One region of the Streptomyces sp. NPDC086519 genome, then DNA from elsewhere that is predicted to be linked to it. Evidence: riboswitches for the same ligand, from Rfam matches in the RefSeq annotation. Region 1 holds a riboswitch; each other region holds the start of a gene.

What was found. Region 1 has a riboswitch for cyclic di-AMP ahead of AB0P24_RS36790 (transglycosylase family protein). Riboswitches for the same ligand answer to the same signal wherever they lie in the genome.
Positions count from the first base shown of each region.
Region 2: it holds a riboswitch for cyclic di-AMP, as region 1 does, so the genes downstream of both, AB0P24_RS16170 (transglycosylase SLT domain-containing protein) here and AB0P24_RS36790 (transglycosylase family protein) in region 1, are expected to answer to the same signal.
Region 3: it holds a riboswitch for cyclic di-AMP, as region 1 does, so the genes downstream of both, AB0P24_RS35640 (M23 family metallopeptidase) here and AB0P24_RS36790 (transglycosylase family protein) in region 1, are expected to answer to the same signal.
Region 4: it holds a riboswitch for cyclic di-AMP, as region 1 does, so the genes downstream of both, AB0P24_RS28805 (M23 family metallopeptidase) here and AB0P24_RS36790 (transglycosylase family protein) in region 1, are expected to answer to the same signal.

Region 1 is NZ_JBFBJL010000056.1:34,437-41,657, forward strand. Features, by position in the region: gene AB0P24_RS36770 (SurA N-terminal domain-containing protein) at 20-667, shown strand; gene AB0P24_RS36775 (nucleoside triphosphate pyrophosphohydrolase) at 805-1,842, shown strand; gene AB0P24_RS36780 (cytochrome P450) at 1,839-3,110, shown strand; gene AB0P24_RS36785 (transglycosylase family protein) at 3,298-4,326, shown strand; cyclic di-AMP (ydaO/yuaA leader) riboswitch at 4,509-4,683, shown strand; gene AB0P24_RS36790 (transglycosylase family protein) at 4,688-5,359, shown strand; gene eno (phosphopyruvate hydratase) at 5,757-7,043, shown strand; gene AB0P24_RS36800 (septum formation initiator family protein) at 7,160-7,221, shown strand, end outside.
Region 2 is NZ_JBFBJL010000014.1:171,551-178,771, reverse strand. Features, by position in the region: gene AB0P24_RS16180 (DUF2092 domain-containing protein) at 1-1,112, opposite strand, end outside; gene AB0P24_RS16175 (polyprenyl synthetase family protein) at 1,395-2,405, opposite strand; cyclic di-AMP (ydaO/yuaA leader) riboswitch at 3,540-3,734, shown strand; gene AB0P24_RS16170 (transglycosylase SLT domain-containing protein) at 3,740-4,222, shown strand; gene AB0P24_RS16165 (HAD family hydrolase) at 4,236-5,042, opposite strand; gene fahA (fumarylacetoacetase) at 5,596-6,807, shown strand; gene AB0P24_RS16155 (M56 family metallopeptidase) at 7,163-7,221, shown strand, end outside.
Region 3 is NZ_JBFBJL010000052.1:45,597-52,817, forward strand. Features, by position in the region: tRNA gene AB0P24_RS35615 (tRNA-Lys) at 1-7, shown strand, start outside; gene ribA (GTP cyclohydrolase II) at 278-919, opposite strand; gene AB0P24_RS35625 (MarR family transcriptional regulator) at 1,120-1,641, opposite strand; gene AB0P24_RS35630 (dihydrofolate reductase family protein) at 1,708-2,829, shown strand; tRNA gene AB0P24_RS35635 (tRNA-Met) at 3,120-3,193, shown strand; cyclic di-AMP (ydaO/yuaA leader) riboswitch at 3,508-3,668, shown strand; gene AB0P24_RS35640 (M23 family metallopeptidase) at 3,676-4,710, shown strand; gene AB0P24_RS35645 (aldo/keto reductase) at 4,796-5,758, shown strand; gene AB0P24_RS35650 (PrsW family intramembrane metalloprotease) at 5,917-7,158, opposite strand.
Region 4 is NZ_JBFBJL010000034.1:30,084-37,304, reverse strand. Features, by position in the region: gene AB0P24_RS28820 (GNAT family N-acetyltransferase) at 1-1,566, opposite strand, end outside; gene AB0P24_RS28815 (HPr family phosphocarrier protein) at 1,743-2,024, shown strand; gene AB0P24_RS28810 (GntR family transcriptional regulator) at 2,311-3,006, opposite strand; gene AB0P24_RS28805 (M23 family metallopeptidase) at 3,265-4,020, opposite strand; cyclic di-AMP (ydaO/yuaA leader) riboswitch at 4,033-4,196, opposite strand; gene AB0P24_RS28800 (pitrilysin family protein) at 4,422-5,810, opposite strand; gene AB0P24_RS28795 (pitrilysin family protein) at 5,807-7,210, opposite strand.

The DNA.
Region 1 (7,221 bases):
ATCTCCTCGGGAGGCATCCTTGCACCGCCGCCGTCGCACCGCGCTCGTCCTCTCCGCCGCGATCGCCGCCGCGGCTCCCTTCCTGACCGCCTGCGGAAGCGACGCGCACCCGGGCGCGGCGGCCGTCGTGGGCGGCCAGCGGATCACCGTCTCGCAGCTGGAGAACCGCGTGAACGAGGTGCGCCGGGCCCAGCGCGCCGCGGTGCCGGACGAGACGCAGTACCAGCAGGTCCTCGCCTCCACCAGCAGCCTCACCCGGGACACCCTGTACAACATGGTCCTCGACCGGGTGCTGCACCGGGCCGCCCAGGACGCGGGCGTCGGCGTCACCCGCAAGGAGGTCGAGGAGATGCGCTCCGGCCTCGAACAGCAGGCCGGCGGCTCCGCGGCGCTACAGACCGCCTGGCTACAGAAGTACGGCATCGCCCCCGAGCGCCTGGACGACAACCTCCGCTTCCAGGTGGAGGCCAAGAAGCTCGCCCAGGCGCTCGGCACCGACACCTCGCAGCCGGCCTTCTGGAAGGCCCTGGCCACCGCCTCCAACGAACTCCACGTCGACCTCAACCCGCGCTACGGCGCCTGGGACGTCCAGAAGAGCAGCCGGGTGGACGCCAAGACGCCGTGGGTACGGGAGGTCACCTCGGGCGGGACGCAGGTGTCGGCGTAGGACGGGCCGCGCGGGGTGGGCCGCTGGGGTGGGCCGCCGGGGCGAGTCACCTCCGCGGTGGTCATACGATCACGTGATCGCCCCCGCCCTGTGGACAAACCGCGAGGTCGGCAGCGGCGGTGCGTTACGTTCGGAGCGTGAACACCACCAGGCCCGAACCCGCCACCCCGGAACCCGCTCCGGCCTCCCGGTCCGACCAGCCCGACCAGCCCGACCGGTCCGACGCCGGCCGGATCGTCCTGCTCACCACCAGCCACCGGGTCGCTCCCGGCCTGCTGTCCTGGCCCGCCTGGCAGGCGCTGCGCGCGGCGGACCGCGTGCTGTGCGCGGACGGCGCGCATCCGCAGCTGCCGTATCTGCGGGAGGCCGGGACGGCCGTGGACGAGGCGGCCCCCACCGCGGAGGAGCTGGTCGACGCCTGCGCCGGCGGCCGGACGGTGGTGGTCGTGGCGACGGGCGAGGGTGAGCCCGCCCTCACGGACGGCCTGGCCCGCCTCGCCGGCTCCGGCCGCGTGCGGATGCCCGAGCTGGAGCTGCTCCCCGCCTCCTACGACCTGCCCGGCGCCCGCCTCCTCGACCTCGTCCAGGTCATGGACCGGATCCGCGCCGAGTGCCCCTGGTCCTCCCTGAAGACCCACGAGGGCCTGGCCAAGTACGCCATCGAGGAGGCGTACGAACTCGTCGAGGCGATCGAGGCCGGCGACCGCGACGAACTGCGCGAGGAACTGGGCGACGTGCTCCTCCAGGTCGTCTTCCACGCCCGGATCGCGGAGGAGGACCCGGACGCCCCCTTCTCGATCGACGACGTGGCGGGAGGCATCGTCGCGAAGCTCGTCCACCGCCACCCGCACGTCTTCGGCGACGAGACCGCCTCGACCCCGGAGGAGGTCAAGGAACACTGGCTGCGGACCAAGGCGATAGAGAAGCAGCGCGAGTCGGTGACGGACGGGGTGCCCCTCGCGCAGCCGGGTCTCGCCCTGGCGGCGAAGCTGGCCTCACGGGTGCGCACGGCGGGGCTGGACGTGCCGCTGCCGCAGGCGCAGGGCATCGGCTACGAACTGCTCGCGCTGGCGGTCCACGCGGAGGCGGAGGGCGTCGACCCCGAGGCGGCACTGCGCGCGGCGGCCCGGTCCTACCGTGACGCGGTGCGGGCGACGGAGGGGGTGGAGAAGTGACCTCCGCCGCGCCCGAACTCTTCACCTGGGAGTTCGCGACGGACCCCTATCCCGCCTACGCCTGGCTCCGTGACAACGCCCCCGTCCACCGGGCCACTCTCCCCAGCGGGGTGGAAGCCTGGCTGGTCACCCGTTACACCGACGCCAAGCAGGCGCTCGCCGACCCGAGGCTCTCCAAGAACCCGGCGCATCACGACGAGCCCGCGCACGCCAAGGGGAAGACCGGCATCCCCGGGGAGCGCAAGGCGGAGTTGATGACGCACCTGCTGAACATCGATCCGCCGGACCACACCCGGCTGCGGCGGCTGGTGAGCAAGGCGTTCACACCGCGCCGGGTGGCCGAGTTCGCGCCGCGGGTGCGGGAGCTGACCGACCGGCTCATCGACGGGTTCGCGGAGCGCGGCGAGGCCGACCTCATCCACGAGTTCGCCTTTCCGCTCCCCATCTACGCCATCTGCGACCTGCTCGGCGTCCCGCCCGAGGACCAGGACGACTTCCGGGACTGGGCGGGAATGATGCTGCGGCATACGAAGGCAGGGCAGGGGGGAGGGCCGCGGGGCGGGGTCGCGCGGTCCGTGAAGAAGATGCGCGGGTATCTGGCCGAGCTGATCCACCGGAAGCGGGAGGCGCTGCCCGCGGAGGCCGGTCCCGGCGAGGACCTCATCTCCGGCCTCATCCGGGCCTCGGACCACGGTGAGCACCTCACCGAGAACGAGGCCGCGGCCATGGCGTTCATCCTGTTGTTCGCCGGGTTCGAGACGACCGTCAACCTGATCGGGAACGGGACGTACGCCCTGCTCACCCACCCCGAGCAGCGCGTCCGGCTGCGGGACTCCCTCGCCGCCGGCGAGCGCGGGCTGCTGGAGACCGGTGTCGAGGAACTGCTGCGCTACGACGGGCCGGTGGAGGTGGCCACCTGGCGGTTCGCCACCGAGCCGGTCACCATCGGCGGGCAGCACATCGCGCCCGGCGATCCGGTCCTGGTCGTCCTGGCCGCGGCGGACCGGGACCCGCAGCGGTTCGCCGAGCCGGACACCCTCGACCTCGCACGGCGCGACAACCAGCACCTCGGATACGGACACGGCATCCACTACTGCCTCGGCGCCCCGCTCGCCCGCCTGGAGGGGCAGACCGCGCTCGCCGGCCTGCTCACCCGCCTTCCCGATCTGCGACTCGCGGTGGACGAGAGCGAGTTGCGGTGGCGCGGCGGCCTCATCATGCGCGGACTGCGCACGCTCCCCGTGGAGTTCACACCCGTCGACCGCTGAGCGGTGCCGGAGCCCGTACCGGCCCGCGCAGGCAAAAGTTGATTAGCGCTCAACTCTGTGATCTTCACGTGATCTGCGCGGCATTAACTTGTGACGAGTGATCGTCTGCCGATACGTTCACCGCATCAGCGCGGCGCCCTGCGGGACCCGCCGCGCCGGTCACCACTGTCGCTCGAAAGGTTTCCGCATGCTCTCCGGGAACGGTCGTCACCGTCGCCCCCGTCAGGCTCCGGCCCTCCTCGTCGCGGCCGGGGTGACCGGCTCCGCCATCGCCATCCCGCTCCTCGGCGCGGTGAGCGCCCACGCGGCCGACGGCTCCACCTGGGACCAGGTGGCCGAGTGCGAGAGCGGCGGCTCCTGGAGCGCCGACAGCGGCAACGGCTACTACGGCGGCCTCCAGATGTCCCTGGACGACTGGGCGAAGTACGGGGGCACGGACTACGCCGCGACGCCGGACCAGGCGAGCCGTTCGCAGCAGATCGCGGTCGCCGAGAAGATACTCGCCGACCAGGGCACCAAGCCCTGGCGGACCTGCGCCCTGCTCGCCGGGCTCTCCTCCGCCGACGCCTCGGTGAACGTCGACACGGGACTCGGCGGGTCGGATGGTTCGTCCGGTTCCTCCGGCTCGTCGGACTCGTCCTCCGGGCTGTCGGATTCGTCCTCCTCGTCCTCCTCGTCGTCCGGTTCAGGTTCCGGCTCCTCCTCGGGCGCCGCGGACTCGGGGAGTCAATCCGCCACTCCTTCTCCGAGTGTGAGCGCGGGCGGGGACTCCAAGGCGGGCACTCCCAGCAAATCCACCAAGACGGACAAGTCGGAATCCTCCGACTCCGACTCCGGATCCGGCACCTCGAAGGCGAGCGGGAATCCCGTCACTCCCGAGGCCGATGACTCGGACAATTCGTGGCAGACCGGAGGCTCTTGGAGTCTGGTCGACACGGGAGCCGTCAGTAGTGGCGGCAAGCACCGCGGCGGCTCGGCGGACGAAAACGTGACAAATGGTCAGAGCGCCACCTCCGCCGGTCGTCACGCCTCCCGCGACAGTGGTACCTACACCGTCCGCGAGGGCGACACCCTCGCCTCCATCGCCGACTCCCTTGACCTCGACGGCGGGTGGCGCGCGCTCTACGCCGCGAACAAGGCCGACATCGGTACCGACCCGAACGCCATCGCCCCCGGTCAGACCCTGAAACTCGGCAGCGAATCGGACGAAAAGTAGCGGGAGTTGACGCCCCGCTTCGTGGTTAATGTCCGGTTTGGTGAAAGTGTGGGATGAGTCTCAGAAGCCCTGATCATCTTTGAAATTCGCCGGATGCCCTGTTTACGGTCAAGACCGCTCGTCACCACGAGCCCCGGCTGTCGCAACGCCGAGTCCTGCCAGCGGCCGTCCGGGAACAGTCGTCGCGTCAAGCGCCGTAGGCAGGAGCGGGGGACCCAAGGTAAGTGCCGGGACCGGTAGTCGAGGCTGCCGATCCGGCTCGGGGTGAAGCCGCGCACCGACACACGGGTGTGCGGCCGGGCAACTCAACCGGCCCGAACCCGACAGCTCACCTCGCAGGCGTCGGTGAGGGGATCGATCCATGCTGTTCTCCGGCAAGGGCAAGCACCGTCGTCCGTCCAAGGCCGTCCGCGCCATCGCTGTCGCCGGTGTCACCGGCGTCGCCGTGGCCGCCCCGCTGATGGCGGCCGGCAGCGCCTCCGCCGCCACCGCCTCCGAATGGGACGCCGTCGCGCAGTGCGAGTCGGGCGGCAACTGGGCCATCAACACCGGCAACGGCTACTACGGCGGCCTTCAGTTCTCCGCCTCCACCTGGGCCGCGTACGGCGGCACGCAGTACGCCGCGCAGGCCAACCAGGCCACCAAGGCACAGCAGATCGCGATCGCCGAGAAGGTCCTCGCCGCCCAGGGCAAGGGCGCCTGGCCGGTCTGCGGCAAGGGCCTGTCCGGCGCCACCTACACCGGCGGCTCCGCCGGCTCGTCGAGCGGCGGCACCAGCACCCGCTCGACCGGTTCCCAGGCCGCCTCCCGCTCCGCCGAGCGCCCGGCCGCCAAGAAGACCGTCACCACCCCGACCGGCAAGAAGGTCAAGAAGGGTGACGGCGAGTACAAGGTCGTCAAGGGCGACACCCTCAGCTCCATCGCCGCGAAGCACAAGGTCAAGGGCGGCTGGCAGGCGCTGTTCAAGCTGAACAAGGGCATCGTCGACGACGCCGACTTCATCTACCCGGGCCAGCAGCTCCACCTCAGGTAAGGGCACGGGCGCGGCGCCGAGCGTCCGCCGGTCCTGAGCGGCGCCCGGCTGGACCACAGCTCCCGCACAGCCGCGGTCCCCATAGTGGAGACCGCGTGAGGGCCGCCCCCGCCCCCCCGCAAACCCCCGCTCCGGTGCGTCTCCCCCCGTACGCACCGGGGCGGGTTTCTCTTTGCCGCCGCCCTGCCGCCCCCTTCTTGGTCCGCTCTTCTTCCGTTCTTCACCCGGCCCCCCTTTGTTCCGCGCGTGAACAATGAGTACCGTCTGTGTGTCCACGGGCCGGTCGGTCGTGCCGGCCGACGGGCCCGGGACGGTTAGGCTCTAGTCGCAAGGCTGAGCAAGGGCCGACGAGGCCCGCGTGCGCCCCGCACAACCAGCGTCACATCCCAAGAAGGAGATGCTCGTGCCGTCCATCGACGTCGTCGTAGCCCGGGAAATCCTGGACTCCCGAGGCAACCCCACGGTCGAGGTCGAGGTCGGCCTCGACGACGGCAGCACGGGTCGTGCCGCCGTCCCGTCCGGCGCCTCCACCGGTGCCTTCGAGGCCATCGAGCTCCGTGACGGCGACCCCAACCGCTACCAGGGCAAGGGCGTCGAGAAGGCCGTCCTCGCCGTCATCGAGCAGATCGGCCCGGAGCTGGTCGGCTACGACGCCACCGAGCAGCGCCTGATCGACCAGGCCATGTTCGACCTGGACGCCACCGACAACAAGGGCTCGCTCGGCGCCAACGCCATCCTCGGCGTCTCCCTCGCCGTCGCGCACGCCGCCTCCGAGGCCTCCGACCTCCCCCTCTTCCGCTACCTGGGCGGCCCGAACGCGCACCTGCTGCCGGTGCCGATGATGAACATCCTCAACGGCGGCTCGCACGCGGACTCCAACGTCGACATCCAGGAGTTCATGATCGCCCCGATCGGCGCGGAGTCCTTCTCCGAGGCGCTGCGCTGGGGTGCCGAGGTCTACCACACCCTCAAGAAGGTCCTGAAGGGCAAGGGCCTGGCCACCGGCCTCGGCGACGAGGGCGGCTTCGCCCCGAACCTGGAGTCCAACCGCGCCGCGCTGGACCTCATCCTGGAGGCCATCAAGCAGGCCGGTTACGTCCCCGGTGAGCAGATCGCGCTCGCGCTCGACGTCGCCGCGTCCGAGTTCTACAAGGACGGCAAGTACGAGTTCGAGGGCAAGTCCCGCTCGGCCGCCGAGATGACCGAGTACTACGAGGAGCTCGTCGCCGCCTACCCGCTGGTCTCCATCGAGGACCCGCTGTTCGAGGACGACTGGGCCGGCTGGAAGGTCCTCACCGACAAGCTCGGCGACAAGGTCCAGATCGTCGGCGACGACCTGTTCGTCACCAACCCGGAGCGCCTCGCCCGCGGCATCGAGGAGGGCACCGCCAACGCCCTGCTGGTGAAGGTGAACCAGATCGGTTCCCTGACCGAGACCCTGGACGCCGTCGAGCTCGCCCAGCGCAACGGCTTCAAGTGCATGATGTCGCACCGCTCCGGCGAGACCGAGGACGTCACCATCGCCGACCTCGCCGTCGCCACCAACTGCGGCCAGATCAAGACCGGCGCCCCGGCCCGCTCCGAGCGCGTCGCCAAGTACAACCAGCTGCTGCGCATCGAGGAGATCCTCGACGACGCGGCGGTGTACGCGGGCCGCAGCGCGTTCCCCCGCTTCAAGGGCTGAGCCCGTACGGCCCGTAGAGGGTAAGGCCTAGCCAGTCGCACGTACGTCCCCGTACCCGGTCCCGTACCGTGTCCGGGGACGTACGCACGTATCAGGGCGACCAGGGAGGCGGGGACATGGCCGTGAAGGACCGGGACCGGTTCTCCACCGCGACCAGGCTCAAGCTGCTCGGCGAGCA
Region 2 (7,221 bases), on a different contig from region 1:
CCGCCACCGGAGGCGGAGCCGCTGGGCAGGCCACCCTTGCTGCCGGTGTCGAGGACGGCTATGGAGTTCCAGCCCTTGCCGAGGACCTTGAAGCCGGACTCGTCGAGGCCCTTGGCGGAGCCGTGGCCGGGCGTCTCGGAGGACTTGCCGCCCTGGTCCGCCCCGCTGCCCTCGCGCGTCTTGCCGGCCTTGCCGGCCTTGTCGGCCTTGTCGGCCTTGTCGCCCTCGGTGACCTTGGCACCCTTGGGCGGGGTGAAGTCGAAGGTGGAGGCGGCCGGCTTCGCGAAGCTGACCTGGGTGTAGCCGACGTCGACCACGGCCGCGCCGCCGCTCGACGGCGTGAGCGTGAACTTCAGCGGTGTGCCGGTCCTGGCGTCCACCGCGATGCTGATCGCGCCGGCCGTCGTACCGGACTGCTTGGGCTTGATGACGAGCCGGTAGGCGTCGCGGCCGGCGACCTGGGCGGTGCCGTCGACGGTCACCGAGGTGGTGCCGTCGACCGACTTGAGGAACTCGTCGGCGAAGTCCTTGGGCGTGGCCGGTACTTCGTGCTGCTCGGCCTTGCCGGAGTCGGCGGCGGTGGAGTGGTAGACCTCGTTGGACTTGCTGTCGTAGCCCCACACGTCGGTGCCGTTGTGGATGAGGCTGTACTCGGCGCCGCTCTCCAGCACCGACACCTTCTGCTTCTCGGGGCCGTCGGCGGCCACTCGCAGGGTGTGCACGCCGGAGGCCAGCTCGGTGAGCTTGCCGGTCGGGTCGGCGGACGAGCCGCCGCCGCTGCCCTGGGTCGCCCCGGACAGCAGGCTGCTCTCCAGACCGCCGAGGTCGGGCAGGCCGAGGTCGGTGCTGATCTTCACGGTGCCGGACAGTTGCTGCACGTCCGACTTGGCGATCTTGTCGATGAGTTCCTGCGCGGTGATCTTCGGCAGGTCGGGGTCACCGGAGTCGGCGAGCGCCGGGACCAGGCCGATGGTGGCCGCGGCCACCCCCACCACCGCGAGCGGGACGCCGTACCGTGCGGCCTTGCGACGCCGCTCGGCTCGCAACTCGTCGCGCAGCTCGTCGTCGGCCTGCGCGGCCCCCGTGCTGTCGTCGGATTCGTACGGTGCCATGTGTGCCTTACCTCCGTCGTCGGCGGCGGCCGTCCTCGCACGTGTCCCACCCTGAGCCGCCATTCTCACCCGAACCGGTGAGTGGTGGTGATTTCCGTGGTTTCCATCTCACCAAATGGGGCGCGCGGAAGCGTCAGACCACGGAGCCAACTCCATGTACACCTGCGGTATGACACAAGGGTGGAGGCGCCTTCCGTGACCCGTAGGGGTCGTACGGCGAAGGCGCCTCCTGTCACGTGCCGTAGGGCGCGACCGCTGCGGGGCCGGCAGGGCCCGCCGGAGTCATCCGGCGCGGTGCACCACCGCGTCGCACAGCTCCACCAGCGCGGCCTTCGGATCGCACTCCGGGAGCGGAGCCAGCACGGCCCGCGCCTCCTCCGCGTACCGGACCGCGTCCCGGCGAGCCAGCTCCAGCGCGGGATGCGCCCGGAGCGCCGCCAGGGCCTCCGCGTGCCGCGCGTCGTCCGTGAGGTCGGAGTCCAGCAGTTCGCACAGGGCGATGTCCTCGGCCAGCCCCAGCCGGGCCGCCCGTTCCCGCAGCCGCAGCACCGGAAGCGTGGGCACGCCCTCGCGGAGGTCGGTTCCCGGGGTCTTCCCGGACTCCTGGGAGTCGGAGGCGATGTCCAGGACGTCGTCGGCGAGCTGGAAGGCGACACCGAGACGTTCGCCGTACTGGGTGAGGACGTCGACGACCGTCTCGTCGGCGCCGGACAGCATCGCGCCGAAGCGGCAGGAGACAGCGACCAGCGAGCCGGTCTTGCCGCCCAGCACGTCGAGGTAGTGCTCTACCGGGTCACGGCCGTCCGTCGGACCCGCCGTCTCCAGGATCTGGCCGGTCACCAGCCGTTCGAACGCGAGGGCCTGGACCCGGACCGCCTCGGGACCGAGGTCGGCGAGGATCTGGGAGGCGCGGGCGAAGAGGAAGTCACCCGTGAGGACGGCGAGCGAATTACCCCAGCGGGTGTTGGCGCTGTCGACACCGCGTCGCACGGAGGCCTCGTCCATGACGTCGTCGTGGTAGAGCGTGGCCAGGTGCGTGAGCTCGACGACGACGGCCGACGGCACGACACCCGGCGCGTACGGGTCGCCGAACTGCGCGGCGAGCATCACCAGCAGCGGACGGAACCGCTTCCCCCCGGCCCGTACGAGGTGCTGCGCGGCCTCCGTGATGAACGGGACCTCGCTCTTGGTGGCTTCTAGCAAGCCTTCCTCGACAGCCGTCAATCCGGCCTGGACATCGGCTTCCAGAGCCTGGTCCCGCACGCTCAGCCCGAACGGCCCGACGACGGTCACGAGGGGTCTCCTGTCTGCTGGTGTCTACTGGCGATTACACGGTTTGTCGATAGGTCGCTGCCATCACTCAAGTCAGCGTATCCGGTCAGGTTTCGATCACCGATAGCGCCCACGGTTACACCCCGGGCGCTATCGGATCACGACCGTTATGTTTTTGATCAGCCGATACGACCCGACATCCACTGACTTAACAGGAAGTGCGGACAGTTGTCCCGAACCATGGCGCAGGCCGTGTCCCGCACCGGGGCGGACGCCGGGTTCGAGCCCGGGGACGCGCCCGGCGTCCCGTCCCGCGACGAGTCTCCCGACTGACTGCTGCCCGGAAACCGCCCTTTCTCTCCCGGCTCTCCCGGCTCTCCCGGCCGACATCACCTGCCCGGGCGTACCCCCTCCGCCGGCCGTCGAAGCCGACGGAGGCACCCGATGCGCGCACGGCGACACCTCGCGCACCTCCGCACGCCCTTCTTCCACGAGATCACGCACGACGCCCTCCGCCTCCCCTTGATCTGCATCCCCTCGATCGGAGCGGCCATCACGGCCCGCGTCACGGACGACCACCATGACAACGACACGCACCGCAGCGGAGGTTCCGCCCTCGCGGCGGACACGCGCCCCGGAGGAGGCTCCCGGGGGCCCGCCCCCCACCCCCAACATGACGAGCGTCACGTACCCACCCCACGGCCACCGGGTGCTCCGGAGGGTTGAGGGGGGGCCGAGCGGCGAGGCGGACTCGCGCCGGACACAGACCAGCAATTCGGACTTATGGCTGAAATTGACCCTAATGTCGCCCATTCCATCACTCCGAAGCGGGCGATTCATGCAAATGCGGGCGGGGTTTTAAAATGTTGAACCCTGAAATAGACGGATTCCATGAATCCCTCATGTCTGATTTGCGGTTATTGCGTTCCCGTGAAGTAGGTCACGTGACCTGGGCGACACCAGGCCACAAGCCGCCCCGTTCTTCCCTTTACCCGTGGGCCAGTTGAGGATTGGCGACCGCAAAGGATCAAGTACCACATACGCCTCAGTTCAAGGTCAATCGGTGTGTTCTGTGAATCGACCACTTGTTTCGGACATGTGCTCTCGCATACGTTCCCGCTCGCCGGGCGGACGCCGAATCCTGCCGCCGCCCGTCTTGACCCATCGACGAGTCCATTCGCAGGCAGGAGCGGGGGAACCAGGTAAGTCGCCGGACCGGGCGGCCGACGTCACCAACAGACGTCGTTCCGGAACGGCTAGGGGTGAAGTCGCATCGTCTTCGGGCGGTGCGGCCGGGCACTCCCCGGGCCCGAACCCGACAGCTCACCTCGCAGGCGACGGAGAGGAACTTCGCCATGCCTGCTGCCGTTCAGAACCGCCGTACCCGCATCGCCCGCACGCTCGTCGTCGCCTGCACCGGCGCCGCCCTCCTCGGCCTCCCGCTCATCGGGGCGACCGCCGCCTCCGCCGCCACCTCCTCCACCACCACGGCGGCCTCGACGACCCTCGCCGGGTACCCGAACAACCTCGACGGCTGGATCCGCGAGTCGCTCGCGATCATGTCGGAGAAGCACATCCCGGGCACCTACAACGGCATCTACCGCAACGTGATGCGGGAGTCCTCCGGCAACCCGAGGGCCATCAACCTCTGGGACTCCAACGCGGCCGCCGGCATCCCCTCCAAGGGCCTGCTCCAGGTGATCGCCCCGACGTTCAACACCTACCACGTGGCCGGCACGTCGTTCGACATCTACGACCCGGTCGCGAACATCACCGCCGCCTGCAACTACGCCGCCGCGCGGTACGGCTCGATCGACAACGTGCACGGCGCGTACTGATCGACGCCCCGCGTCAGTCGAAGAGTCTTTCGAGGACGACGGCGATGCCGTCGTCCTCGTTCGACGTGGTGATCTCGTCGGCCAGCGCCTTGAGTTCGGGGTGGGCGTTGCCCATCGCCACCCCGTAGGCGGCCCACTCGAACATGGGGATGTCGTTGGGCATGTCACCGAAGGCGATGGCCTGTTCGGAGTTCAGTCCCAGATGGTCGGCGGCCAGCGCGAGCCCGGTCGCCTTGGTCACCCCGCACGGCTGGAGCTCGACGGTCCCCGGCCCCGACATGGTGACCGTCGCCAGCGATCCGACCACCGAGCGGGCGGTGGCCGCCAGTTCGTCGTCGGACAGGGTGTGGTGGCGCAGCAGCACCTTGCTGATGGGCGCGCACCACAGGTCGTCACGCCGGGCGACGCGCAGCGCGGGCAGGGTGGGGTGGGGCATCAGATAGCCCGGCTCGATGAGCGTGAGCCCGTCCACGCCGTCCTGGTCGACGGCCGCGTACACCTGGCCGACCTCGGCCTCGATCTTGCCGAGCGCGGTCTCCGCCAGCTCCCGGTCCAGGGTGACCGACCACAGCAGCCGGTCCGCGCCGGCGTCGTACACCTGCGCGCCCTGGCCGCAGACCGCGAGTCCCGTGCAGCCGAGGTCGTCGAGGAGGGGGCGCACTCTCGGCGCGGGGCGGCCGGTCACCACGAGGTGCCGGGCACCGGCCCGGCCGGCCCGCGCGAGTGCGGCGAGCGACCGTTCCGAAAGGGTGTCGTCGGCACGCAGCAGCGTGCCGTCCAGGTCGGTGGCGACCAGTGAGTACGGGGAGGGTGCGACCATGATCAGAGAATACGGACAGCACGTCCCTGCGACTCACCACGTGTTTCGGCCTCAAGTGGCGCCCGCTGTCGCCGTGCTGGGGCCGGTTGACGCCTTTCGTCCTGTGCCGGTCCACGGCGACCGTCCGCACCCGCTCCGGTTCGGGCACCGGTCTCTGCTGGAACCACTCGCCATGGCCGACGAAGGCCTCCACCGGTTCGATGCCCTCGTCCCGGTCAGCGGACAGTCGCCGAACTTGACGATCGGGCCCGGCACGTCCCGGTCCGCCTCGAACGGCACGCTGACGGCATTCCTGGCCACGGGTCCCCCCACGGGTCCCCCTACGAACCGGACCCACCCCGCCCGTGTCCCCCAAAGGACGCCAAGCCGGAATCGACCACTCCGACAAGGCGTATCGGGACATTGCGAACTCTTTAGACACTGCCACGACAGTCGACTCACCCGTAACGTGTGGCGCGACCACATGGAATGCCGCGCAACGCCATAGAGACGTCGCCACATGGTCGGCCCCGTGCGGCACGGATGAGAGTGAGGCAGTCACCCCATGCCCCCCTTGCCCCCTTTCGAGGTCCCCGAGGGTGACCCCTTCGGCCCGCACAACCTTCCGTACGGCGTGTTCTCGACCTCCGGGAGCGCGGAACGGAGGGTCGGCGTCCGCCTCGGAGACCACGTCCTCGACGCCGGCGCCGCGGCCCTCGCGCTCGGCTCCCCGTACGCCTCCCTGCTCGCCCGCCCCACCCTCAACCCGCTGCTGGCCGCGGGCCGCACCGCCTGGTCGGACGTACGGCGCGCCCTGACCGCCTGGGTGACCGTGCCCGCGCACCGCGAGACGCTCACCCCCCTTTTCCACCCGCTGCCCGAGGTGACCCTGCACCTCCCGTTCGAGGTCGCCGACTACGTCGACTTCTACGCCTCGGAGAACCACGCCCGAAACGCCGGCCGCATCTTCCGCCCCGACGCCGCCGAACCGCTCACCCCCAACTGGAAGCACCTGCCGATCGGTTACCACGGCCGCGCGGGCACGGTCGTGGTGTCCGGGACGGACGTCGTACGGCCGTCGGGACAGCGGAAGGCGCCGTCGGACCCGGCACCGGTGTTCGGCCCGTCGGCACGGCTGGACATCGAGGCCGAGGTCGGTTTCGTCGTCGGTACGCCGTCGGCACAGGGCAGGCCGGTGGCGCTGGCCGACTTCAGGGAGCACGTGTTCGGCCTGTGCCTGCTGAACGACTGGTCGGCGCGGGACATCCAGGCCTGGGAGTACGTCCCGCTCGGCCCGTTCCTCGGCAAGTCGTTCGCCACCTCGGTCTCGGCGTGGGTCACTCCCCTGGACGCGCTGGAGGCGGCACGGGTCGCCCCGCCGAGGCGGACGCATCCGCTGCTGCCGTACCTCGACGACGCGACCGAGGAGCCCGCCGGTTACGATCTGCGGATCTCGATCGCGATCAACGGGCACACGGTGTCCGAGCCGCCGTTCTCCACCATGTACTGGACCGCCGCCCAACAACTCGCCCACATGACGGTCAACGGCGCCTCCCTGCGCACCGGAGACCTGTACGGCTCCGGCACGGTGAGCGGCACGGAGCCCGGGCAGCGCGGGTCGCTGCTGGAACTGACCTGGAACGGACGCGATCCCCTCGAACTCCCGGACGGAAAGCGGACATACCTGGAGGACGGCGACGTGGTGACGCTGTCGGGGTGGGCCCCGGGGCCGGGCGGCAGCCGCGTGGGGCTCGGGGAGGTCGGGGGGCGGATCGTGGCGGGGTGAGGGAGACGGCCGGGACGGCCCTGCTCACCGAGGCGAGCAAGGACTTCGTGACCGGGCGCGGGCGGCGGGAGCCGCGGGCGGGCAGGCACCGGAGGCGTCGCGGGTGCCGGCCCCTCGCCAACCGCCGGGCCCACGAGGGGGCGCCCGGATCGTCGTCGACACCTGACTCCGGGCACCCCGCACCGTCATACTGACGGGACACGCACCATGCGATGCGCCCGCACGCGCACCATGCGAAGCGTCGGCGCGCGCATCACATGAGTGCCGGCGCACGCGCCATGTCCACGCGGCGGCGTATCACCCCCGCACCACCACCGTCACACGTCTCCGATCAGGAAACGGAGCCCGCCCCGGCATGACCGTCTGCCTGCTCCTGCTGACCGCCGTCGCCCTGACGGCCGCCGTACCCGCGCC
Region 3 (7,221 bases), on a different contig from region 1:
CGGCCTACCGAGGAGCCCCAGTCCAGACCTCGTCCGGACTGGGGCTCGCGGTGCTTTCGCGGGCTCGGAGATCGAGAACACGGTTCAGCCAATGGGCCCGGCGACACGCGCATCTAGGGCAGCAGGCGGGACGGGTCCGTGAACCGGATCCAGCAGGCGTAGGCCAGGGCTTCGGCGTCGGTGCACCAGATCGCCGGAACACGCGCCGGCCTGTCGTTCGCCAGGGCTCCCCTCGTCGGTGTGCTCGTAGTTGCCGGCACACCGCGCCCGGCGGAGCTCAGCCCGCGTTGAGCTCCGTCAACTCGGCCAGCGGCAGCGTGTGCTGGGTGTGCAGGACCTTCGCGCGCAGGTAACGGACGTTGTGAGCGGTGCTGAAGACGCCGGTCGGGACGCGGTCGCGGACGGTGACGCCGAGGCCGCGCAACTGCTCGGCCTTGTCGGGGTTGTTGGAGAGCAGGTCGAGCTCGGTGATGCCGAGGGCGGCCAGCATCTGCGCGGCGGCGGTGTAGTCGCGGGCGTCCTCGGGCAGGCCGAGGGCGGCGTTCGCCTCGTAGGTGTCGAGGCCCTGGTCCTGGAGGGCGTAGGCGTCGAGCTTGTTGTAGAGGCCGATGCCCCGGCCCTCCTGGCGCAGGTAGAGCAGGACGCCGCCGCGGTCGGCGATGCGCTCGACCGCCTCGCGCAGCTGGGGCCCGCAGTCGCAGCGGGCCGAGCCGAAGACGTCGCCGGTCAGGCACTCGGAGTGCAGCCGCACCAGCGGGAGGGCGCCGGGGGCGGGCTCGCCCAGGACGACGGCGACGTGCTCCTGGCCGTCGGTCAGGCCATGGAAGGTGACCAGCTCGGCGTCGACGCTGTAGCCGTCGTTGAAGCGCAGCGGGACCCGGACACGGGCGCGCTGGGTGGCGGCGGGGAAGTCGGTCATCGGGTTCTCCAGTGTCCGGGTGCAGGACGGCAGTCCCGGTACGGGACGTCGCGGGTGCCTGCTTCAGATTTGAAGCAGATCCACGGAGGGAACCCTACCCATGTTTTAAATTTGAAGCAACAGGTTGTGCGAGGTTCCGGAAGCCCGGGTTCACGATCCGCGGCGGCGCTGTCCGCGACGGAGGCGACGGAGGCCGGGGCTCACGAACCGGAACAGGGGGACGACCGGCGCCGCCACGGCACCTCGTCCGACGTGGGCCTGGGGGTCTCGCCGCCCTCCAGCGCCCGCGCGATCGCGGAACCGATCGTCTCCAACTGCTCCACCTGCTCGTCGGAGAGCTGGTCGAAGACCGCCGCCCGTACGGTCTCCACGTGCCCCGGCGCCGTGCGCTCCAGTACGGCCATGCCCGCGTCGGTCAGGATCGCGAAGCTGCTCCGCTTGTCCCACTGGCAGTCCTCGCGCCGGATCAGCCCGTCCTTCTCCAGCCGCGTCACGGCGTACGTCAGCCGACTCCGGGTGATCTTCGACTTCTCGGCGAGATCGGTCATGCGCAGCTTGCGCTCCGGCTCCTCGGAGAGGTTGGCGAGGATGCCGTAGTACAGGTGCGGCATACCGGCGTCCTGCTGGAGCTGCCGGTCGATCGCGTCCTCCAGCAGGTTCGTCGCGGCCATGAACGCGCGCCACGCGCGCTGCTCCTTCGGAGTGAGCCAGCGAGTCGTCATGCATCCAGTGTAGGTTTGTTTCAAACTTTAACCAAGACTGCCCGTCCCCGGGAGTGAGCGCGTCCGATGCCGTACCCCCACGTCCTGCTCTCCGCCGCCGTCTCCCTCGACGGCTACCTCGACGACACCGGCCCCGACCGGCTGCTGCTCTCCTCGCCGGCCGACTTCGACCGCGTCGACGAGGTGCGGGCGTCCGTCGACGCGATCCTGATCGGCGCCGGCACCATCCGCGCGGACAACCCGCGGCTCCTGGTCAACGACCCGGAGCGGCGCGCGGCCCGGGTCGCGGCGGGCAAGCCCGAGTACCCCCTCAAGATCACGGTCACCGCGACCGGTGAGCTCGACCCGGAGGCCAGGTTCTGGCACACGGGCGGCGCGAAGGTCGTCTACACGACGGACGAGGGCGCGGAGCGGGCCCAGGTGGCGGCGGACGTCGTGTCGCTGGGCCCGGAGCTCGACTGGCGGCTCCTCCTGGAGCACCTGCACGACGTGCGGGGGGTACGGCGCCTGATGGTCGAGGGCGGCGGCACGGTCCACACCCAGCTCCTCCAGCAGGGCCTGGCCGACGAGCTCCAGCTGGTCCTGGCCCCCCTCCTCGTCGGCGACCCGAAGGCACCGCGGCTGTTCGGACCGGGCGGATACCAGGCCGGGCGGCTGCGGCTCCTGGAGAGCCGCCGTATCGAGGACGTCGTCCTGATGCGGTACGAGCCCACGGCCCCCGGCACGGGCCCGGCGCCCTCCGCCGCCGACCGCCACTGGCTGCGGCTCGCCTGCGAACTGGCGGCCGACTGCCCGCCCTCCCGGACCGCGTTCAGCGTCGGCGCGGTGGTGGTCGCGGCCGACGGCACGGAACTGGCCCGCGGCCACTCCAGGGAGGCCGGCGACGCCGTGGTCCACGCGGAGGAGGCGGCCCTGGCCAAGATCCTCCCGGCCGACCCCCGCCTGCCCGCCGCCACGGTCTACACCAGCCTCGAACCCTGCACCCACCGCGCCTCCCGCCCGTACCCCTGCGCCGAGCTGATCCTGCGGGCCGGGGTGCGGCGAGTGGTGACCGCGTGGCGCGAGCCGGACACGTTCGTGACGGCGGCCGACGGGACGGGGGCGCTGCGGGAGGCGGGGGTGGAGGTGCTGCTCCTGGGCGAGTTCGAGGCGCACGCGAAGGCACCGAACGGGCATCTTCTCGGCTGAGCAGGCGGGCTGGAGGGGGCGACCGGGGCGGGGGGCTGGAGTTCTTTCGCGGGTGCGGGTGCGGGTGCGGGTGCGGGTGCGGGTGCGGGTGCGGGTGCGTAGTGGTTGCTCGCGCAGTTCCCCGCGCCCCTGAAGGGGTGCCGCAGCAACGCGCCCCGGAAGGGGCGCGGGGAACTGCGCGATCAGCCCCCGCCTGCCCGCGGCCACAGACCCCACAGACCCCACCGGACCGCACGAGACTTAACCGGTGTGACTCCCACCCTTCGGATGGCGTATGCTGGTGTCAACGACGCGGGGTGGAGCAGCTCGGTAGCTCGCTGGGCTCATAACCCAGAGGTCGCAGGTTCAAATCCTGTCCCCGCTACTGAAACCCAGGGCCGGAATCCACATCAGAGGATTCCGGCCCTGAGTCATGTCCCGGCAAATCCGGCGAACGTCGTCACGTTCGGTGTCCGGGCCGCCGCCCTCCGCATCACAACTGAGTCACCATCAAAACCGGTGTGACTCCTGAGGTGAGCGGCGCGCACCGTCGACTCGACCGCTTTTGACCGATCGTGGCAGGTAAGTCCAGGCCTTGAAAGCTTAATGATCAAGACGAACGGCTTGGAATCTCATGGCCGGGTCTATTAACGTTCGATAACGCAGCGCGGTCGTCCCAGCCGTCACCCGAGACGGCTCCGTGCGCACGCGCCGAATCCCGCAAGGGAACCGGGGAACCACCACCTTGGGGTGAATCGCGAGGCTACCGCCGGGTACGAAACGGCCGGTATACACGCGTAGGAGACCTTCCCGCTCCGAACCCGTCAGCTAACCCGGTAGGCGGCGGAAGGAAAGGAGTGCGCCCGCGTGGCGTCCAACCCGCCTGCTCCCACAGCCCCGTTCGTGCCCAGCCAGCGTCAGCCCGACACCTTCGGCTACGGCGGCTACCGCCCCGACGAGGGCCCCTTCGAGGAGTGGAACCCCACCGAGGAGTCCCTCTCCGCGGCTCGCGGCCGGCACCGGGTCGCCAAGCAGAAGGGCGGCGGGCTCGCCCGCAGCTCCACGGTTCTCGGCGTCGGCGTCATCGCCGCCGTCGGCGCGGGCGGCATGGCCAGCGCCAACACCGGCAAGCCGCCGGTCTCCATCTCCCTGCCCGACCTGCCCTCCTCCGTCAGCTCCCTGCTCGGCGAGGGCGGCGGCCACCAGGCCACCCAGACCGCGCTCAGCAGCGTCACCACGACGACCGCCGCCCACGCGGACTCCTCCTCGAACGCCGGTGAGGCGCTGCGCAGCCGGATCATCGCCCAGGCGGCGCAGCAGCAGAACCAGCTCGACACCAAGGCCAGCGCCAAGGCCGTCGCCGCCGCCGACAAGGCGGTCGCCGCCGCCGAGGCCAAGGCGGAGCAGGCGGCCGCCGCGAAGGCCGCCGACGCCAAGGAGAAGGCGGAGGCCTCCGCGAAGCAGAAGGCCGAGCAGGCCCGCCTCGCCGAGCTGGCCAAGCAGTACACGCTGCCCGTCGTCTCGTACACGATCACCGGCACCTTCGGCCAGGCCGGCTCCATGTGGTCCTCCGGCTACCACACCGGTCTCGACTTCGCCGCGCCCACCGGCACGCTGATCAAGGCCGTGCACAGCGGCACGGTCACCGAGGCGGGCTGGGCCGGCTCCTACGGCTACCGCACGATCATCACCCTCGACGACGGCACCGAACTGTGGTTCTGCCACCAGTCCTCGATCAGCGTGAAGGTCGGCCAGAAGGTCGCCACCGGCGACGTCATCGGCCGCGTCGGCGCCACCGGCAACGTCACCGGCCCGCACCTCCACCTGGAGGTCCACCCGAACGGCCAGGCCACCGCCATCGACCCGATGACCTGGCTGCGCGGCAAGGGCCTCAACCCCTGACCTGCCCAGGACAGGCGGTGCGCCTTTGCAAGAACTTCGTGTCGCGTCGGCATGGGACGCCCGGGGTCGCGTGTTGAAGTGAAGCATGACTTCTTCTTCCGCTTCCCCGTCCCTCCGCAAGCTCGGCGCCTCCGACCTGGAGGTCTTCCCGCTCGCCCTCGGCGGTAACGTCTTCGGCTGGACCGCCGACGAGGCCACCTCCTTCGCCGTCCTCGACGCCTATGCCGCCGCGGGCGGCAACTTCGTCGACACCGCCGACTCGTACACGGCGTGGATCGAGGGCAACAAGGGCGGCGAGTCCGAGACGATCATCGGCAAGTGGGTCGCGGCGCGCGGCAACCGGGACGACGTCGTCATCGCGACGAAGGTCAGCCAGCACCCCGAGTACCCGGGCCTGTCCGCCGCCAACATCAAGGCCGCCGCCGACGCGTCCCTGCGCCGTCTGGGCACCGACCACATCGACCTGTACTACACGCACTTCGACCAGCCCGAGGTCCCGGTCGAGGAGATCATCGGCGCGCTGGACGAGCTGGTGCGGGCGGGCAAGGTCCGGCACATCGCCGCGTCCAACATCACGCCGGAGCGGCTCCAGGAGTCCCTGGACTTCTCCGACCGCGAGGGCCTCGCCCGGTACGTCGCCCTCCAGCCTCACTACAACCTGGTCTCCCGCGACACCTACGAGGGCCCGCTCCAGGACCTGGCCTCCCGCACCGGCCTCGCGGCCGTCCCCTACTTCTCCCTGGCCGCCGGCTTCCTCACCGGCAAGTACCGCCCCGGTACGACGGTCGACAGCGCCCGAGCGGGCCGAGCCGCCCAGTACGCCGAATCGGACCGCGGTCAGAAGGTCCTGGCGGCCCTGGACGAGATCGCCGCGGCCCACGAGGCCCCGGTCCCCACGGTCGCCCTGGCCTGGCTGGCGGCCCAGCCCACCATCGCGGCCCCGATCGCCTCGGCGCGCACCCTCGAACAGCTCCCGCCCCTGCTGGGCGTGGCCGACCTGACCCTGACGGACCAGGAACTGAGCAAGCTGACAGCGGCTTCCGCCTGACGGTCAGCAGTTTCCGGCTGACGCTCAGCAGTTCCGTCAGACGCTGAGCAGTTTCCGGCTGATGCTCACATCCTCTCCCGCAGCCACCGAGCTCGCCCCCACGGCTCATCCCGGCGGTGCCGGGCCTCCTCCCCTCGCAACCCCGCAGCCCCGAAGCGCTAACTCCGGTACGGGTTGTAGGCCGGGTACGGCACCGCCGCCCCGGGCCACCCCGGCCCCGGCACCCCATGAGCCGGCGGCGGGTAACCCGCGTACCCGGGCCACCCGCCCGGCGCGGCCGTCCGGGCCGCGTACTCCAGGGCCGGCCGCACCAGCTCCCGCCGGCTCCACAGCTCCGTGAGGAGCTCCCGCTCCCGCACCACGAAGTCGGCCCCGGCCCGCCCCCGCTGCCCCCGGCGCCGCAGCAGTGCCAGCGTCGTCGCGTACCCCTCGTACTCGGCGACCGCCCTCCCCGCCGCCTTGCCGAAGTGGTACGCGGCGTACTCCCGGGCCATCTGCCGCGCCCGCATCGACCCGAGCACGAACGGCTCGGCCGCCCCCAGCCACCCCGCGTAGACGTACGCCGGCAACTCCTCCCGCACGGTCCGCAGTTCCCGCTGCCGCGTCCACACGGCCAGCCAGGTCAGCAGCCCGAACGCCGGCACCATGAACATGCCGTACACGGCGAAGAACCCGTACTGCCCGAACGTCGAGGACCCGTTCCAGAACGCGTGCATGGTCATCGCGAGCAGCAGCCCGGCGACCGGCGCCAGCACGCGCCGCGCCCGCTGCCGCTCCCCGGAGAGCGCGGCGATGCCGAAACCGATGCCGGTGAGGACGGTGAAGAGCGGGTGCGCGAACGGCGACATCACGATGCGCACGAAGAAGGTCGCGGCGGTGACGGAGGCGATCCCGCTGCCGCCGGTCAGCTGGTCGGTCCCGAAGGCCGTGCCGAGGTAGAGGATGTTCTCGGTGAACGCGAACCCGGTGGCGGTGACCCCGGCTATCACCACGCCGTCCACGATCCCGGTGAAGTCCCGTCTGCGGAAGAGGAAGACGAGGAGCACGGCCGCCGCTTTCGCCGACTCCTCGACGACCGGCGCTATCACGGTCGCCCCGAGCGTGTCCGCGCTGCTCGGATCCGCGGTCGCCGTGGCTATCCATCTCGTCGCGAAACTGTTGGCGACGATGGCTATCAGGGCGGCCGCGCAGGCGCCCCAGGCGAGGGCGAACAGCAGGTTCCGCCAGGGGCCCGGCTGCACCCGGTCGAGCCACCGGAACGCGCCCACGAGCAGCGGTACGGGCAGGACGGCGAGCCCGAGGCCGACGAGAAGGCCCTCCGTCCCCGTCTGCTCCCGCACCAGCGCGAGGATCACCAGGCCGGAGAGGGCCAGCAGCGTGCCCAACGCCCCGTACCGCACCCAGCGCCGCTGCCACCAGCGGGGTGGATGGTGCTGCGGATACGGCGGGTAAGGCGGGTGCTG
Region 4 (7,221 bases), on a different contig from region 1:
CGACTCCGAGTTCCCGAGAATCGCCACCCGCGGCCCGGCCGGCAGCGGCTGCCGCGCGAGCAGCAGCCCCGCGTCGACCAGCTCGGTGATCGTGTCCACCCGGATCACCCCGGCCTGCCTCAGCAGCGCGGACACCGTGGCATGCGGCAGCCGCGTGGCCCGTATCGCGTGGCCCGGCGGGGCCTGCCCCGCGCCCTGCACCACGACCAGCGGCTTCGCCGTCCCCGTCCGCCGGGCGAGGCGGGTGAACTTGCGCGGGTTGCCGATGGACTCCAGGTACATGAGGACGACGTCGGTCTCGGGGTCGTCGTACCAGTACTGGAGGACGTCGTTGCCGGAGACGTCCGCGCGGTTGCCGGACGAGACGAAGGTGGAGACGCCCGTGGTGCCGGTGACGCCGCCGCCGCGCCGCTGCAACCGGGACAGCAGGGCGATGCCGATGGCGCCGGACTGCGCGAACAGGCCGATGCGGCCGGGGCGGGGCATCTCGGGCGCGAGGGAGGCGTTCAGCCGGACGTCGTCCGCGGTGTTGATGATCCCGAAGGCGTTGGGGCCGACGATGCGCATGCCGTACGTGCGCGCCTGCCGGACGAGCGCGCGCTGGCGCTCGCGGCCGTCGGGGCCGCTCTCCGCGTAGCCGGCCGCGAGGACGACGAGTCCCTGCACGCCGTGTTCGCCGCACTCGGTGACGACCTGGGGCACGTGCTCGGCGGGTACGGCGACCACCGCCAGGTCGACAGGGCCGTCGATGTCCCTCACCGAGCGGTGCGCGAGCACCCCGTCGACCTCCTTGAGGTCGTCCGGGAAGGCCTGGTTCACGGCGTGCAGGCGGCCGGTGTAGCCGGCGTCCCTGAGGTTGCCGAGGACGCTGCGGCCGACCCCGCCGGGCGCCCGGCCGACGCCGATCACGGCCACGGAGGAGGGCGCCAGCAGCCGTCGTACCGAACGGGCCTCCGCGCGCTGCTCGCGGGCGCGCTGCACCGCGAGGGAGCGGTCGGTGGGCTCCAGGTCGAACTCCAGGCGGACGACGCCGTCCTCGAAGCTGCGCTTCTGGGTGTAGCCGGCGTCCGTGAACACCTTGATCATCTTGCTGTTGGCGGGCAGCACCTCGGCGGCGAAGCGGCGGATCCCGCGCTCGCGCGCGACAGCGGCGATGTGCTCCAGCAGGGCGGAGGCGACGCCCCGGCCCTGGTGGGCGTCCTGGACGAGGAAGGCGACCTCGGCCTCGTCGGCGGGTGCGGAGGCGGGCGACCCGTCGGCGCCAATGCGGTCATAGCGTACGGTTGCGATGAACTCGCCGCCGATGGTGGCCGCGAGTCCCACCCTGTCCACAAAGTCGTGGTGCGTGAAGCGGTGGACGTCCTTGGCGGAGAGCCTGGGGTAGGGCGCGAAGAAGCGGTAGTACTTCGACTCGTCCGAGACCTGCTCGTAGAAGCTGACCAGGCGGTCGGCGTCATCAACGGCGATGGGTCGGATGCGCGCGGTACCGCCGTCGCGCAGCACCACGTCAGCCTCCCAGTGGGACGGGTACTCGTGCCGGTCCTGCGGGTCCGCCGGGGTCTGCATGGCCCCCAGAGTACGGCTCGCGTCCGACAATGGCGCGAGGCAGTCTGTGGAGGACGGAAGCCGGACCGAGGCCGCGGTCCGGCGGCACACCCGGAGCAACCGATGTCCGCTCCGGGGTCGCTTCACGGTATGGAAAACTGGTCTAGACAACCCTGAACACCGAAGGGCAGCATCACATGGCTGAGCGCCGCGTCAACGTCGGCTGGGCCGAGGGCCTCCACGCCCGCCCCGCTTCCATCTTCGTCCGAGCCGCCACGGCCGCAGGCGTCCCGGTGACGATCGCCAAGGCCGGGGGCAGCCCCGTCAACGCGGCCTCCATGCTGGCTGTCCTGGGGCTGGGCGCCCAGGGCGGCGAGGAAGTCGTCCTCGCCTCCGAGGCCGAGGACGCCGAGGCCGCCCTCGACCGCCTGGCCAAGCTGGTCGCCGAGGGTCTCGAGGAGCTCCCCGAGACCGTCTGAGCACCGGGCATCCGCACGTCCGGGGCCGGGCCGACTCCCACGGGGGACGGCCCGGCCCCGTCGTCCGCCCCGCATGTGCCGTCATTCCATGACAGCCGCACATGACTTCATGGCAGGGCCGCACACGGCTTTGCGAGGGATCCGCCCCCGAGTTCGTGAAGGCTCCGGCGCCCGGCTTTACCGCGGGCAGACGAAAGAAGCGCGACCGCTAATTCCCGGCGCGCGTGAATTAGGGCACAGAAAACAGGCCCCGCCGAATAACACTTCTTTGTATACGGTGCGCGTGTTAATGCCGCAGGCCCGACATGTTTACGGGGTGTTGCGAAGTCCTCACACCGTTCGCCCGTTCGGTGGTGCCGGAGAAGCGGAGCCGGTGGGAGACCGTCGAGCGCTCGGTGTGCAGTGCCGTGATCGCCCGGGCACGCTCGCCGTCGCCGCGCGCCACCGCGTCCACGATGGCGCCGTGCTCCGTCCAGGACTCCACGGGGTTGGCGGGCGTCTCCGTGGTGTACATCCAGGCGATCTTGTGCCGCAACTGGGTCAGTGTCGAGGTCAGGGCGTGGCTGCCGGAGGCCTGGGCGAGCGTCTCGTGGAACCAGCCACCCAGGGAGCGCAGGTCCTCGCTGTTGCCCCGCCTGGCCCGCTCCTGGCCCAGCCTGACCAGTCCGCGCAACACCTTCAGGTGGGCCTCGGTGCGGCGCTGGGCGGCCCGCAGAGCGCCGAGCGGCTCCAGGAGCATGCGCATCTCCAGCAGGTCGGCGGCCTCCTGCTCGGTCGGTTCGGCGACGCACGCGCCCGCATGCCGGCGCGTCACCACGAACCCCTCGGCCTCCAGGGTGCGCAGGGCCTCGCGGACCGGGACGCGCGAGACCCCGTAACGGCGGGCCAGGAGTTCCTCGGTGAGCCGGCTGCCTCGCTCGTAGACACCCGCGACGATGTCGTCCCGGATCGCCGTGCATACCGAGTGCGCCGGAATACGCATGACCGACCTCCGCCTTAATCCCCGTGAAACGCCGCCGAGTGGCGCCCGTTCCGTGACTCTATTGCAATGAGCCGGAATTTCCGACGGCGGGCCGGAATCCGGGGATATATTTTGGACACCGGGTGTACGAAAACGACGAAAGCCCCGGCACCGGGCCGGGGCTTCGGAAGATCTCACCGGATGTCGTCGGGCGTCCCCGGGACCTGGCCACGCCGCGTTTCCCACGGGGCGCGCCGCCCGGTCGCCCGCCGGCTCCTGTCAGACGTGCACGCCGTGCTTGCGGAGGTAGGCGACCGGGTCGACGTCGGAGCCGTAGTCCGGGGTGGTGCGGGCCTCGAAGTGAAGGTGGGGGCCGGTGGTGTTGCCGGTCGCGCCGGAGAGGCCGATCTGCTGGCCCGGGGTGACCTTCTGGCCCACCGAGACGCCGATGGACGAGAGGTGGCCGTACTGGGTGTACATGCCATCGGCCATCCTGATGACGATCTCGTTGCCGTACGCCCCGCCCCAGCCGGTGGAGACGACCGTGCCGGTGCCGACCGCGTGCACGACGGTGCCGCTGGCGGCGTGGAAGTCGATGCCGGTGTGGGTGCCGGAGGACCACAGGGAGCCGCCGGTCTGGTAGCCGGTGGACACGTAGGAGTCGCTGATCGGCGCGACGAAGGTGTTCAGGCGCTTGCGCTCGGCCGCGCGGGCGGCGCGCGCCTTGGCCGCGCGCTCCTTCCTGGCCTGCTCGGCGGCCTTCTGGCGGGCGGCCTCCGCGGCCGCCTTGCGCTCGGCGACGGCCTTCTGGGCCGCTGCCTGGGCGTCGATCTGCTCGGCGACGGAATCGCTCATCGTGATGACCGGGGTGAGGCCGGTCTGCTCGACGGAGTTCTCGGCGGCGAGCGCGGGGGCGGCCGAGACGGTGCCGATGACACCCGTGGTGGTGAGGGCCGCGATGCCGGCGGCCTGCGCGGTGGTGCGCTTCACCCGGCCGGGACGACGGTGCTTCCCGGAGGCGCACATGAACGCCATGTAGAGGCTGGTCCTTTCCTTCCCTCTCGCCTACCGGGTTAGCTGACGGGTTCGGAGCAGGAAGGTCTCCTACGGGCCCCCTCGCGGTACGCGCGGGCGCCCGATTCACCCCAGGGACTGCGTGGGTCCCCGGCTCCCCTGGCTCGCGCCGTACGGGGACTCGGCGATGGCTGTCCGGTGCCGCGGGCGCGGCGCACTGCCTGACGGACAGCCCGGAAGAACCTATGAGGGGCTGCTTTCAATGCCCAAACGGATCACGGCTTTTGTAGCGCATCCCACAGGGCAGACAGGCAACCTCCATCCCAATTCGGACATTCGAGAGCCCTGGTGGCCGTCGGCCACCAGGGCTCCGCACGCGCGCGTGGAGTTGCGTGCAGCTGCTCCGCCGGAGTCGCGTGCGGCTACTCCGCCGCGACGACCGTGACGCCGCCGATGCCGAGGGCCTCGACGGGCTCCTTGATCTGCGCCGCGTCCCCGACCAGGACGGTCACCAGGCGGTCCACCGGGAAGGCGTTCACGACCGCCGCGGTGGCCTCCACCGTGCCGGTGCCCGCGAGTTGCCGGTAGAGCGTGGCCTGGAAGTCGTCGGGCAGGTGCTGCTCGACCTGGTCGGCCAGGGTGCCCGCGACGGCCGCCGCCGTCTCGTACTTGAGCGGCGCCACCCCAACGAGGTTCTGCACGGCCACGTCGCGCTCGGCGTCCGTGAGTCCCTCGGCGGCGAGCGTGCGCAGCACCGTCCACAGGTCGGTCAGCGCCGGGCCGGTGTTCGGGGTGTCCACGGAGCCGCTGATGGCGAGCATCGAGGCGCCGGTGCCGTCGGGGGCGGAGCGCAGGACCTGCCCGAAGGAGCGGACGCCGTAGGTGTAGCCCTTCTCCTCGCGCAGGACGCGGTCCAGACGGGAGGTGAGGGTGCCGCCCAGGCAGTAGGTGCCGAGCACCTGGGCGGGCCAGACGCGGTCGTGCCGGTCGGGGCCGACGCGGCCGATCAGCAGCTGGGTCTGGACGGCGCCGGGGCGGTCCACGATGACGACCCGGCCGGTGTCGTCGGCGGAGACGGGCGGGACCGGCCGGGGCTGGGCGGTGGAGCCGCGCCAGGCGCCCAGGGTCTCGCCGAGCAGCTCGTCGAGGTCGATGCCGGTCAGGTCGCCGACGACGACCGCGGTGGCCGTGGCGGGGCGGACGTGCCGGTCGTAGAACGCGCGGACGGCGGTCGCGTCGATCTTCTCGACCGTGTCCTCGGTGCCCTGGCGCGGCCGGGACATCCGCACGGTGGCCGGGAACAGCTCCTTGTAGAGCTCCTTGGCGGCCCGGCGGCTGGGGTTGGCCAGCTCGTGCGGGATCTCGTCGAGGCGGTTGCGGACCAGCCGTTCGACCTCGCTCTCGGCGAAGGCGGGCGCCCTGAGGGCGTCGGAGAGCAGCCCGAGGCCCTTGGCGAGCCGGGAGGCCGGGACCTCCAGGCTGATCCGGACGCCGGGGTGGTCGGCGTGCGCGTCGAGGGTGGCGCCGGCCCGCTCCAGCTCGGCGGCGAACTCCTCGGCGGAGTGCTTGTCGGTGCCCTCGGAGAAGGCGCGCGCCATGATCGTGGCGACGCCGTCCAGGCCGGCCGGCTCGGCGTCCAGGGGCGCGTCCAGGAGTACCTCGACGGCGACGACCTGCTGGCCGGGTCGGTGGCAGCGCAGCACGGTCAGGCCGTTGTCCAGGGTGCCGCGCTCGGGGGCGGGGAAGGCCCAGGGCCTGGCCTCGCCGGGCTGCGGCCGGGGGTGGAAGTCCATGGTGGCGAGCTCGGTCACTTGGCCGTCTCCTCGTTCTCGTTGCCGGCCTCTACGGTCGCTTCCTGCTCCGGGTCCTCGCCGCGCCCCGCCTCCTGGGTGTGCTCCGCGGACTCCGCGGACAGCGGCTCGTAGACGAGCACCGCGCGGTTGTCGGGACGCAGGCGGGCCTTGGCGACCTCCTGGACCTCCTCGGGGGTGATCTGGAGAACGCGCTGGACGGCGGTCAGGGCGAGCTGCGGGTCGCCGAACAGGACGGCGAACCGGCACAGTTCGTCGGCGCGGCCCGCGACGGTGCCGAGCCGGTCCAGCCACTCGCGCTCCAACTGGGCCTGGGCGCGCTCCATCTCCTCGGGCGTCGGGCCCTCCGCGGCGAACCGGGCGAGCTCCTCGTCGATGGCGGCCTCGATGACCGGCACCTCGACGTCACCTGAGGTCTTCACGTCGAGCCAGCCCAGGGAGGGCGCCCCGGCGAGCCGCAGCAGCCCGAAGCCGGCGGCGACGGCCGTGCGGTCGCGCCGCACCAGGCGGTTGTAGAGCCGGGAGGACTCGCCGCCGCCGAGGACGGTGAGGGCCAGGTCGGCCGCGTCGGACGCGCGCGTGCCGTCCTCCGGGAGCCGGTAGGCGGCCATCAACGCGCGTGCGGGCACCTCCTCCACGACGACCTCGCGCAGCTGTTCGCCGATGACGTCGGGCAGCGAGCCGTCGCGCGGGGTGGGCTTGCCGTCGTGCGCCGGGATGGAACCGAAGTACTTCTCGATCCAGGCGAGCGTCTGTTCCGGGTCGATGTCGCCGACGACCGACAGGACGGCGTTGTTGGGCGCGTAGTAGGTGCGGAAGAACGCGCGGGCGTCCTCCAGGGTGGCCGCGTCCAGGTCCGCCATCGAGCCGATCGGCGTGTGGTGGTAGGGGTGGCCCTCCGGGTAGGCGAGCGCGGTCAGCTTCTCGAAGGCGGTGCCGTAGGGGACGTTGTCGTAGCGCTGGCGGCGCTCGTTCTTGACGACGTCCCGCTGGTTCTCCATCGACTCGTCGTCGAGGGCGGCGAGCAGGGAGCCCATGCGGTCGGCCTCCAGCCAGAGGGCGAGCTCCAGCTGGTGGGTGGGCATGGTCTCGAAGTAGTTGGTGCGCTCGAAGCTGGTGGTGCCGTTGAGCGAGCCGCCGGCGCCCTGGACGAGCTCGAAGTGGCCGTTGCCCTTCACCTGGGCGGAGCCCTGGAACATCAGGTGCTCGAAAAGGTGAGCCAGGCCGGTACGGCCCTTGACTTCGTGCCGGGAACCGACGTCGTACCAGAGGCAGACCGCCGCGACCGGGGTCAGGTGGTCCTCGGAGAGCACCACGCGCAGACCGTTGGCCAAGCGGTGCTCGGTCGCTGCCAGGCCTCCGGAGCCTGTCTCGGCCGTGGTCGTGTGACCCATGGGCATGTACGTCCCTT